DNA from 3 places in the Mesorhizobium sp. M7A.F.Ca.US.006.04.2.1 genome. Region 2 is predicted to be linked to each of the others. Evidence: predicted binding sites of a transcription regulator. Region 2 holds the regulator's gene; each other region holds the start of a gene.
What was found. Region 2 encodes PhoB, which activates phosphate uptake and scavenging genes when phosphate is short. Its sites were predicted from a motif close to TGTCATNNANCTGTCAT; they were not measured.
Positions count from the first base shown of each region.

Region 1 (4,156 bases), on a different contig from region 2:
GGTCTAAAGGGTCGTTATCCCGTGGTGATTTGGCCGGTCGGCTTGCAGCCACGTTAAACAAGTCGCTAAAGGACCGTCGGGCCGCAAGGCCGTATGGACCGGTTGCGACTTTCGCGGCCGGTTTTTTTGTGTCTGGAAGAAAAGCGATGAGCACCAAGAAGCGCAACTGGAAGCCTCAGACGGCACTCGTGCACAGCGGAACGCTGCGTTCCGGTTTCGGCGAAACGTCAGAAGCGATCTATCTCACCCAAGGCTATGTCTACGAAACGGCGCAAGCCGCCGAAGCCCGTTTCAAGGGCGAAGAGCCGGGTTTCATCTATTCGCGCTACGCCAATCCGACCGTCGACATGTTCGAGAAGCGCATGTGCGCGCTGGAAGGTGCCGAAGACGCGCGCGCCACCGCGTCGGGCATGGCCGCGGTGACGGCCGCCCTTCTGTGCAGCGCCAAGGCCGGCGACCATATCGTGGCGGCGCGTGCGCTGTTCGGCTCCTGCCGCTGGGTGGTCGAGACGCTGGCGCCGAGATACGGCATCGAGGCGACGCTGGTCGACGGCACCGACATCGCCAACTGGGAAAAGGCGGTCAAGCCGAACACCAAGCTGTTCTTCCTGGAAAGCCCGACCAATCCGACGCTGGAAGTGGTCGATATCGCCGCTGTCGCTTCGCTTGCCAATTCGATCGGCGCCAGGCTGATCGTCGACAATGTCTTCGCCACGCCCCTGCAGCAGAAGCCCTTGCAGCTCGGCGCCCATATCGTCGTCTATTCGGCGACCAAGCACATAGACGGCCAAGGGCGCTGTCTCGGCGGCGTCATCCTGTCGGACAAGAAGTGGATCGACGAGAACCTGCACGATTATTTCCGCCATACCGGCCCAAGCCTTTCGCCTTTCAACGCCTGGACGCTGCTGAAGGGCCTGGAAACGCTGCCGCTGCGCGTACGCCAGCAGACGGAAAGTGCCGGCCGGATCGCCGATTTTCTGGCCGAACGGCCGGAAATCGCGCGCGTCATCTATCCCGGCCGCGCCGACCATCCGCAGGCCGACATCGTCAAGAAGCAGATGTCGGGCGGCTCGACGCTGATCTGCCTGGACGTCAAGGGCGGCAAGCAGGCGGCCTTCGCCTTGCAGAACGCGCTCGACATCGTCCTGATCTCCAACAATCTCGGTGACGCCAAGAGCCTGATCACCCACCCGGCGACGACGACGCACAAGAATCTCAGCGACGAGGCGCGCGCCGAGCTCGGCATCGGGCCGGGCACGCTCAGGCTGTCGGTTGGCCTGGAGGATGCCGACGATCTGCTCGAGGACATCGCGCAGGCGCTGAAGGCCAGGTAGGAGGCCTTCAGGCGCCGGACGGCGTCTCTTCCAGCTCGGCCGTCTTGGTACCGATGGTCATCGCATTGCCGCGCCAGTCGATGGCGCCGCCGAGCCAACCGCGCGCCCACATCGCCGGCAGGATCAGGTCGCGCGCCATGATCGCGGCGACCATGCGTGGCGACAGGTACCAGCCCTTGGACCAGGCCAGGGCGCACTCCGGAAGATAGAAGGCCGCCAGCACGGCAAGGGCGGTTGCCCAGAGGCTGAAGCCGGCGCTTGCCGCTGCAATCAGCGCAAGCACCAGCGGCACCACGGCGCCGGTCAGGATTTCGGGTGCGAAGAACAGCGGGAAAGTGACGCGGCGCAGGCGCGCCCAACGGGCCTGACGCGACCAGATCTCGTCAAACGAGCGCCGGCCAAGCGGCTGCTCGAAGGGGGCGGCGACGAGATTGACGCGCAGGCCGAGACTGTTCACCAGCTTGGTCGCAGCGGCATCCTCGGCGATCTCGGCGGCCAGCGCGCGGATGCCGCCCTTGGCGTCGAGCATCGGCTTGTTCCAGAGCATGCTCTTGCCCTGGGCAAAGCCGAGGCCGAGCGCCTCACCGGCATATTGCCAGCGCGCCTGCAGCGTGTTGAGGAAAGCGCATTCGACCTCGGCCCAGAAGCCGGCCGGCCGCGAGCCGATCGGCGTCGAGCAGACAAGGCCGGTGCCGGGCCGCCAGGCAGCCATCAGGTGCTGGATGTAGTCCCTCGGCATCAGCACGTTGGAATCGGCCAGGACGACCCAGTCGTGCCGCGCCGCTTCCCAGCCCTTGACGCAATTGTTGAGTTTCGGATTGGCGCTGATGCGGTCGTCGCCGACAAGCAGCCGGGCCGGCACTTTCGGAAACCGGACGATCGTCCTGTTTATCAATTTGACCACCGGATCGTCGGCATGGGCGACGCAGAAAATCAGCTCATAGCGCGGCCAGTCGAGCGAGAAGGCGCGTTCCAGCGTCTCCTGCGTGAACGGCTCGACGCCGCGCGACGGCACGACGATCGACACTGGCCGCGGCTTGCCGGCCGGCGGCGCAATGGTGCGACGCCGTCTCAGACGCGACGCGGCGAGCACGATGCTGGCGAGATTCGAGAGGATGAGGACGGTTGAAAGCGTGGCGGCTATGAGAGTGAGTTGCATCGAGGTCCGGTCACTCCAGGAAAACCGGTCCGCAAGATGGCCGGTTTCAACAGTTCAGCAGAGCGCCCGAGTCGCGCGTCACCAGTCCGCGCACACCATCATTGTCATATGTCACTTAAATGACATTCTTTGTCGGCACCTGCCCGCGAGGCCGGCCAGAGGAGGCTTCGATCGGTTGACCTAACCGCACGGAGCGCCGAAAGTTCCGCTGGAACCGTTTTTTGGAGCCGCTTATGTATAGCGCCGTCACGCGCAACATCGAAGTGCAGGTCAGGCCGTTCTATCTGGAGGACCGTTCGGATCCCTCGGAGAACCGCTATGTCTGGGGCTATCAGATAACGATCGACAATCAGTCGGACGATTTCGTGCAGCTTCTGTCGCGATATTGGCACATCACCGACGGCACCGGCCGGGTCGAGGAAGTGCGCGGCCCCGGCGTGGTCGGCGACCAGCCCGAACTCAATCCCGGCGACAGCTACCAGTACACATCCGGTTGCCCGCTCTCGACACCGTCCGGCATCATGGTCGGGCATTACACGATGCGCAACAAGCGGGGCGAGACGTTCGACATCGCCATTCCGGCGTTTTCGCTGGACTTGCCGGGGACGCGGCGGACGGTGAATTGATTTCGCCTCACCGGCCGCGGAGCGACCGGTGAGGCGTGGTTTCTACTCTACTGGGCCGCGAATTCCGCCGGGTCGAAATCATATTGCTTCGAACAGAATTCGCAGGCGACGTGGATGCCGCCGTCTTCGGTGCTGTCCTTGATCTCCTGGGCGGAAAAACCCTCGAGGATGCCGCGGATCTTGTCCCTGGAGCACGAGCACTGGTCGGCGACCGGAACACCGCCGAAGACGCGCACGCCATGCTCGTGGAACAGCCTGTAGAGCAGCCGCTCGGCGCCGATCGTCGGGTCGATCAGTTCGGTCGGCTCGATGGTGCCGAGCAGAGCCAGCAACTCCTGCCAGGAATTGTCGACCGGATCGTGGATCTCCTCACGCGGATCGCCATCGCCGCCCGGCAGGTCCGGGACGCGCATGCGCTCGGGCGACTGCGGCAGGAACTGCGCCAGGATACCGCCGGCGCGCCATTGCTCGCGGGCGCCGCCGGGACCGGGCGTCAAAAGCTTGGCCACCGACAGCCTGATATCCGTCGGGATCTGCTCCGACTGACGGAAATAGGTGCGTGCCGCGTCTTCCAGGGTCTCGCCATCGAGCTGGACGATACCCTGATAGCGCTGCGTATGGGCGCCCTGGTCGATGGTCAGCGCCAGCACGCCACTGCCGAGCAGCGTCTGCTGGGAGGTTTCGCCCGCCGCGACCAGCGCTTCCAGCCGGTCGGCATCGAAACGCGCATAGGCGCGCAGCGCCGAGGGCGTGGAAAAATCCGCAACCAGCATGTCGACGGGCCCGTCGGTGCGGGTCTGCAGGATGAACTTGCCCTCGAACTTCAGCGAAGTGCCGAGCAGCACGGTCAGCACACAGGCCTCCGCCAGCAGGCGGGCGACCGGCTCGGGATAATCGTGGCGGCTGAGGATGGCGTCCAGCATTGGCCCGAGTTGGACCGTGCGGCCGCGCACGTCGAGAGGGCCGACCTCGAACGGCACGACGTGATCGTCGCCGGCATAGCCGAATTCACCGAGTTTGGGGTGATGTTCAGTCAC
Region 1 is NZ_RZQA01000153.1:362-4,517, reverse strand. It holds SAM riboswitch at 12-89, shown strand; gene EN925_RS10955 (O-succinylhomoserine sulfhydrylase) at 147-1,334, shown strand; gene EN925_RS10950 (ceramide glucosyltransferase) at 1,342-2,493, opposite strand; gene apaG (Co2+/Mg2+ efflux protein ApaG) at 2,727-3,119, shown strand; gene EN925_RS10940 (Hsp33 family molecular chaperone) at 3,167-4,156, opposite strand, start outside.
Region 1: EN925_RS10950 (ceramide glucosyltransferase) is a predicted target of PhoB. The motif match lies at 2,602-2,618, and genes of this name have one in related genera.

Region 2 (3,938 bases):
TGGATTTTGATGTCGTCTCGAATTTTTTTCGGGCCTCGGAATAAATAAATGACACGGCGCGCGGCTTCTGCCAGTATTTGACCGCGTCACCGACAGCGTTCCAGGGCAGGAAGAACCGCGGCGACCGGGAGGATATGAAAGAGCATGTCGGTCGGAATCCGCCACGACGATTTGCGCCGCCGCAACCGCGCGATGGTGATCGCCGCGGTGCGCCGCGCCGGACAGCCGTCGCGCACCGAGATCGCCGCAACCACAAGCCTCAGCCATTCGACGATCTCGGCGATCTCATCCGACCTGATCGTCGAAGGCATCCTGACCGAAAGCAAGCCGAGCGAGGCCGGCTCGCTCAAACGCGGCCGTCCGCAGGTCGGCCTCAGCCTCAATCCGGAAGCGGCCGCGGTAATGACCGTGGTGCTGTCGCTGAACTTCCTCTCGGTCGCCGTCATCGACTATGCCGGCCAGGTAATATCCGAGGAACAGCGTCGGCTCGACACGCTGACGATGTCGCGCGACTCGCTGATCGGTGAGTGCACGGCAATCGTGCGGCGCCGCCTGGAAGATCCCGACCTGGACGTGCGCAGCATCGCTCGTATCGCGCTGGCCGTCCAGGGCATCACCGACACCCGTGCCCGCGCCATGCTGTGGTCGCCGATCACGCCGCACACCGACATCGCCTTCGCCGACATATTCGAAGAGGAGTTCGGCGTCCCCGCCATTATGGAGAACGACTGCAACATGATGGCGGTGGCGCTGCGCTGGCGCGATCCCGATCGTTACCGCGACGATTTCATCGCTATCCTTTTGTCGCACGGCATCGGCATGGGGCTGGTGCTGAAGGGCGAATTGGTCACCGGCCCCCATTCCTCGGGCGGCGAATTCGGCCACATGATTCATCGGCCGAACGGGGCGCTGTGTCGCTGCGGACGGCGCGGCTGCGTCGAAGCCTATGCCGGCAATTATGCCATCTGGCGCAACGCGCGGCAGATGGGCGAGGATGCAGAACCCGTCGCCGATGTCAGCGACGCCGACATGCGCGCCCTGGCTGCCGCCGCCCGCGAGAGGGACGGACCGGAGCGGGAAGCCTACCGCAAGGCTGGCGAAGCGCTCGGCTACGGCCTCGGCAGCCTGTTCGCGCTGATCGATCCGGCCCCCGTCGCCATGGTCGGCGTCAGCGCCGCCGCCTTCGACCTGATCGAGCCGGCATTGCGGCAAGCGATTGCCCAGACCGCCGGCGGCCAGCATTCCAAGTCGATTTCCTTCGACACCGAGCCGAACGAACTGCCGCTGATCCGCGAAGGCTGCGCCATGCGGGCGCTGATCTTCGTCGATCAGGAGATTTTTGCGCCGGGCGTGCAGGCGAGATCCGGTCTCGGCGGCAAGAACGTGGCGTGAGTTCAAACGAGGGAGTTCAGTCCTCGCGAATGGCGTAACCCGCCCCACGGATGGTGCGGATGACATCGGGCATACGGCCGTTGTTGACCGCCTTGCGCAGCCGGCCGACATGCACATCGACCGTGCGTTCGTCGATGTAGATCGTCTCGCCCCAGACATTGTCGAGCAGTTGGCTGCGCGAGAACACGCGGCCTGGATGGCGCATCATGAATTCAAGCAGGCGGAATTCCGTCGGCCCGAGCCGGATTTCGCTCTTCTTGCGATAGACACGGTGCGATTCGCGATCGAGCACGATATCGCCGACCTTGAGCACGCTGGACAGCACTTCCGGCTTGGCCCGGCGCAGCAGCGCCTTGACCCTGGCCATGAACTCCGGCGTCGAGAAAGGCTTGACCAGATAGTCGTCGGCACCGGTCGAGAGGCCGCGCACGCGGTCGCTTTCCTCGCCTCGCGCGGTCAGCATGATGATCGGCAGCCGCTCGGTCTCGGGACGCATCCTTAGCCGGCGGCAGAGTTCGATACCGGAAACCGCAGGCACCATCCAGTCGAGCACCAGAAGGTCTGGAACGTTCTCCTGCAGCCGGATTTCGGCCTCGTCGCCGCGCGTCACCACCTCGACCTGGTAACCTTCGGATTCGAGATTGTAGCGGAGCAGCACGCCTAGCGGCTCCTCATCCTCCACCACCATGATGCGTGGCGCGATCATCGGCTGGTCACCCCTGTCATGCCGCTGGCGCGGACATTGCCGTCTCGTCCTGCTTCGGACGATTGGCTGGCAACTGCGTGCCGGTCAAAACATAATAGGCATTTTCGGCGATGTTGGTCACGTGGTCGCCGATCCGCTCGAGGTTCTTGGCGCAAAACAACAGGTGCGTGCACGCCGTGATGTTGCGCGGATCTTCCATCATGTAGGTCAGCAGTTCGCGGAACACCGATGTGTATTTGACGTCGATGCGTTCATCATTGTTTCTGAGCGTGGCAAGCGCTGCCGCGTCAGCGGCGGCATACTCGTCGACGACCCCCTGCACCTGGATCAGCACCAGCTGCGCCATCGCGTCGATCGAATGCGAAAGGTCGTGCGGCGTGACGCTCAGCCCGACAGTGCCGACGCGCTTGGCGATGTTCTTGGCAAGGTCACCGATGCGCTCGAGGTCGCCGGCCATGCGGATCGAACCGACTACCGCACGCAGATCGTTGGCCATTGGCTGGCGCTTGGCGATCAGCGTGATAGCACGATCGTCCAGCTCGCGCTGGCGTGCATCCATGATGGCGTCGTCGGAAACCACCCGCTGCGCCAGCGCATTGTCCGAATTGAGCAAAGCCCTGGTCGAGCCACCGACCATCGAGCGGGCGAGATCGCCCATGTCGCGGATCAGCTGGCTGATCTGCTCCAGATCCTCATCGAAAGATGCGACGGTATGTTCACCCATGATCTTCGTCCCTCATATGCCAGAGATCAGCCGAACCGGCCGGTGATGTAGTCCTGGGTGCGTTTGTCGTCGGGGGTGGTGAACATCTTGTCGGTGGCGCCCTCCTCGACCAGATAGCCAAGATGAAACATCGCGGTGCGCTGCGACACGCGCGCTGCCTGCTGCATCGAATGGGTGACGATGACGATCGTATAGTTCTGACGCAGTTCGTCGATAAGTTCCTCGACGCGAGCGGTGGCGATCGGGTCGAGCGCCGAACACGGTTCGTCCATCAGGATCACCTCGGGTGACACGGCGATGGCGCGTGCAATGCACAGGCGCTGCTGCTGGCCACCGGAAAGACCCGTGCCAGGTTCCTGCAAACGGTCCTTGACCTCGTTCCAGATCGCCGCCTTCTTCAGGCTGGACTCGACGATCTGATCCATGTCGGCCTTGCGCTTGGCCAATCCGTGGATGCGCGGACCATAGGCGACGTTCTCGTAGATCGACTTTGGGAACGGATTGGGTTTCTGGAACACCATGCCGACGCGCGCCCTGAGTTCGACGACATCGATGTTCTTGTCGTAGATGTCCTCTTCGTCGAGCGTGATCTTGCCGGTTACCCGTGCTGAATCGATGGTGTCGTTCATGCGGTTGAGGCAGCGCAGGAAGGTGGACTTGCCGCAGCCGGAGGGGCCGATCAGCGCCGTCACCTGGTTCAGGCGGACGTCGAGATCGACGTCGAACAGCGCCTGCTTCTCGCCGTAGAACACGCCGACCTTGTCGCCGCGCATTTTTATCACTTCGTTCGACTTCATCTTGTCGCCCACTGCGTTTTCAAGGGACTGTTCGGTCATGATGTTCATACCAAAATGCCTTTTTTCTACCAGCGCCGCTCGAACCGACGCCGAAGCACGATCGCGGTGATGTTCATGGCCATGAGGAAGACGAGCAGGATGATGATGGCGCCGGACATACGCTCGACGAAGGCGCGTTCGGCCTCGTTCGCCCACATATAGATCTGCACCGGCAGCGCGGTGGCCGGATCGAAAGGCGTCGTCGGTGGATCGGCGACGAAGGCGACCATGCCGATCAACAGCAGCGGCGCGGTTTCGCCGAGCGCGCGCGCAAGACCGA
Region 2 is NZ_RZQA01000559.1:82-4,019, reverse strand. It holds gene EN925_RS25160 (ROK family protein) at 145-1,392, shown strand; gene phoB (phosphate regulon transcriptional regulator PhoB) at 1,409-2,098, opposite strand; gene phoU (phosphate signaling complex protein PhoU) at 2,115-2,822, opposite strand; gene pstB (phosphate ABC transporter ATP-binding protein PstB) at 2,849-3,667, opposite strand; partial or broken gene EN925_RS25140 (ABC transporter permease subunit) at 3,685-3,938, opposite strand, start outside.

Region 3 (4,156 bases), on a different contig from region 2:
GACTGTTCCCAGACGGCAAGTGCGGCCAGGGGGTCGGCAGGGAAGTCGGCGATGATGTCGGCAAGCGTCGCCGCATCCTCGATCGCCATGGCCGCACCTTGCGCTGCGAATGGGGTCATCGCATGCGCGGCGTCGCCGATCAGCGCGATGCCGTTCGGTGTTGTCCAGGGCTGTTGCGGGTCAACAGTGTGGATCGGCCATGCGGTCCACGGGCCGGCCTGCTCGACCAGACGGGCAAGTTCTGTCGCGGTGCCGCGCAGGGCTCGGGTCAGGATCCCGGCGTCGGCGTTGCCGGACCAGCCCTCGGCAATGCGGTCGCCCCTGGTGAAGGCCGCGAGATTGAAGGCCGCACCCTTGCTGACGGGATAGGCCACCATATGGAAGCCAGGATGCAGGAAGGTGGTGACGCAGTCCCTGGCGCCGATGGCGGCAAAGCTCCGACCGGCGGCGCTGCCGGCCGCGACCGTGGCGCGCCAGGCCAGTTCGCCGGAGAAATGGTTTCTTGGCGAGCCCTTGGCCGAATCGACAAGTGCGCGCACCGATGACCAGACGCCATCGGCCCCGACCAGCAGGAAGCCCTCCGCCTCGATGGTCTTGCCGTCGATCTCGGCCGTCGCCGTGATGCCATGCGGGCCGGAGGCAACGTCGCCGATGCGCGCGCCGGTGGTGAGATGGATATCCGGCACCTCGGCAACGCGCGCGGTCAATGCGCTCTGCAGATCGGCCCTGTGCGCGACGAGATAGGGTGCTTGCCAGCGGGTTTCGGCGGCTTGCCCCAGCGGCACGCGCGCCAGTTCGCGCAAGGTCGCGGCCTTCTTCAACACCACGGCTTGCGGCCGCACCGCTGCCGGCAGCAGCCGGTCGAGCACGCCAAGCTGGCGAAGGATGCGCGTCGCGTTTGGAGAGAGCTGGATGCCGGCGCCGGCAGCTTCCAGGCGCTGCGCCTGTTCGAACACCCGAACCGCGTAGCCGCGCGAGGCGAATGCAAGGGCTGCGGTCAATCCGGCGACACCGGCCCCGGCGACGACAATTTGCCGGGAACGCGTGTCGTTCATCGGGCTGGTCGCGAAAGTCTCAGGCGGCCTGTTCGATGTAGATGCATCCGGCCGGCAGCGTTTCCGTCGCCTTCAGCTTCGGCGAATAGCGGTAGAGCGTCGAGCAATAGGGACAGACTTTTTCATTGTCGTCGCCCATGTCCAGAAACACATGCGGGTGGTCGAAAGGCGGATTGGCGCCCGTGCACATGAATTCCTTCACGCCGATGTCGATTGCCGGATAGCCCGCATCGTTCTGAAAATGGGGAATGGAACCGCCTGCCATCGTCGTCTCCTTAACGCAGTCTCGTCTGCATCTGGATCATATCAGGCCTCTTTGCAAGTTCGATGAAATCAAACTGTCGCAAAAGCCTGTCAGAGGATAAGTTAAGCCGGTTAACCCATGGCCCGAAAACCGATTTCGGTTTCCGGGAGGGACCATGGGTCGCTAGAGTGACTGGCTAGCCGGCTTGAGCGGGTGTGGAAGAGCGGGAATCATGAACGAACTGAAGCCGGTGCAGAACGAATTCGTGGATGTCGAGGTGGCTCGCCCGGAAGGCGGCAACCCGGACCGGTTTGTCAACCGCGAGTTTTCCTGGCTGCAGTTCAACCGGCGCGTTCTCGAGGAGTCGCTGAACCTCAATCATCCGCTGCTGGAGCGCGTCCGCTTCCTGTCGATCTCGGCCGCCAATCTCGACGAGTTCTTCATGGTCCGAGTCGCCGGTCTTGCCGGCCAGGTGCGCGAGGGCATCACGCTGAAGAGCCCCGACGGCCGCACCCCCGAACAGCAGCTCGAACAGCTGCTGCGTGAGGTCGAGCGGCTGCAGGAAGACCAGCAGAAGAGCCTTTCGGCGCTCACCGTGCTGCTCAACAAGGAAGGCATCGAGAGCATCACCCGCGATGCGCTGACCAAGGACGAGAAAATCTGGCTGGAAGACCATTTCCAGGAACAGGTTTTCCCGGTGCTGACCCCGCTGTCGATCGACCCGGCGCATCCGTTCCCGTTCATCCCCAATCTCGGCTTCTCGATGGCGCTGCAATTGCGCCATCGCAAGAACGGCGAGGAGATGAGCGCGCTGCTGCGCCTGCCGGTGGCGCTGAAGCGCTTCATCCGTCTGCCGGACCGCAAGCATCATGTCCGCTTCATCCCGCTGGAAGAGGCTGTCGGCCTCTATATCGGCAAGCTCTTCCCCGGCTACGAGGTCAAGGGCTCCGGCACGTTCCGCATCATCCGTGACAGCGATATCGAGGTCGAGGAGGAGTCCGAGGACCTCGTGCGCCTGTTCGAAACGGCGCTGAAGCGGCGTCGGCGCGGATCGGTGATCCGCATCGAATTCGACAGGCTGATGCCTGGCGAATTGCGCGATTTCGTCGCCGGCGAGCTTGGCGTGTCGTCCAGCCGCATCAGCGTCTTGACCGGTCCATTGGCGCTCAGCCAGATTTCCGAGATCGTCGCCGTTCCCCGCGACGACCTGAAATTCACGCCCTACAATCCGCGTTTTCCCGAGCGCATCCGCGAGCATGGCGGCGATTGTTTCGCCGCCATCCGCGAGAAGGACATCGTCGTCCATCACCCTTACGAATCCTTCGATGTGGTGGTGCAGTTCCTGCGCCAGGCAATGGCCGATCCGGAGGTGGTGGCGATCAAGCAGACGCTTTACCGCACCTCCAACGACAGCCCGATCGTGCGCGCGCTGGTCGACGCGGCCGAGGCCGGCAAGTCGGTCACCGCGCTGGTCGAGCTCAAGGCGCGTTTCGACGAGGAAGCCAACATCCGCTGGGCGCGCGACCTGGAGCGGGCCGGCGTGCAGGTGGTGTTCGGATTTCTCGAACTGAAGACACATGCGAAAATGTCGCTGGTGGTGCGGCGCGAGGACGGCAAGCTGCGCAATTACGTGCACCTCGGCACCGGCAACTACCATCCGGTCACCGCACGCATCTACACCGACCTGTCCTTCTTCACCACAGATCCGACGATTGCCCGCGATGTCGCCCAGCTGTTCAATTTCATCACCGGCTATGCCGAGCCGACGGACGAAATGCGGTTGGCGATCTCGCCGTTCACGCTGAGAAGCCGCATCCTGAAGCACATTGCCGACGAGATTGCCTACGCGGTGCAAGGCAAACCGGCGCGCATCTGGATGAAGATGAACGCCCTCGTCGATCCGATCATCATCGACGCGCTCTACGATGCCAGCCGCGCCGGCGTCGAGATCGACCTTGTCGTGCGCGGCATCTGCTGCCTGCGGCCGCAGGTTCCGGGCCTGTCGGAAAACATCCGCGTAAAATCGATCGTCGGCCGTTTTCTCGAGCACAGCCGCATCTATTGTTTCGGCAATGGTTTCGGCCTGCCGTCGGACGAGGCGATCGTCTACATCTCCTCGGCCGACCTGATGCCGCGTAATCTCGACCGCCGCGTCGAAACCATGGTGCCGATCACCAATCCAACTGTGCATGAACAGATCCTTGGCCAGATCATGCTGGGCAACATTATGGACAATCAGCAAAGTTTCGACGTATTGGCTGATGGAACCTCCCGGCGCGTCGTGCTGGAGGAGGGCGAGGAACCGTTCAACGCGCAGGAATATTTCATGACCAATCCGAGCCTGTCGGGACGGGGTGACGCGCTGAAGTCGCATGCGCCCAAGCGCATCGCGCAGTTCAAGCGCCGCAAGAAGAACGCCGCAGCGTCCGGCTGATGCTGTCTGATTCTCAGGGCCGGCTGCAGGACCGCCGACCGCTGTCCATCATCGACATCGGATCGAACTCGATCCGTCTCGTCGTCTATGAGGGGCTGGCGCGCTCGCCGACCATGCTGTTCAACGAAAAGATGCTGGCCGGTCTCGGCCGCGGCATCGTTTCGACCGGCAAGCTCGACCCCGAGGCGGTAACGCGCTCGATGGAAGAGTTCCGCCGCTTTCGTGCGCTTTCCGACCAGGCCGGCGCCGAGCAGATGTATGTGCTGGCGACCGCGGCGGCCCGCGAGGCGGTCAACGGCCCCGATTTCATCCACCGCGCCGAGGATGTGCTGAAGACCGAGATCCGAGTGATCAGCGGTCGTCAGGAAGCGTACTATTCCGCGCTCGGCGTCATTTCCGGTTTCCATCCGGCCGATGGCATCG
Region 3 is NZ_RZQA01000069.1:644-4,799, reverse strand. It holds gene EN925_RS06105 (FAD-dependent monooxygenase) at 1-1,055, opposite strand, end outside; gene EN925_RS06100 (zinc-finger domain-containing protein) at 1,075-1,320, opposite strand; gene EN925_RS06095 (RNA degradosome polyphosphate kinase) at 1,532-3,733, shown strand; partial or broken gene ppx (exopolyphosphatase) at 3,733-4,156, shown strand, end outside.
Region 3: EN925_RS06095 (RNA degradosome polyphosphate kinase) is a predicted target of PhoB. The motif match lies at 1,384-1,400, and genes of this name have one in related genera.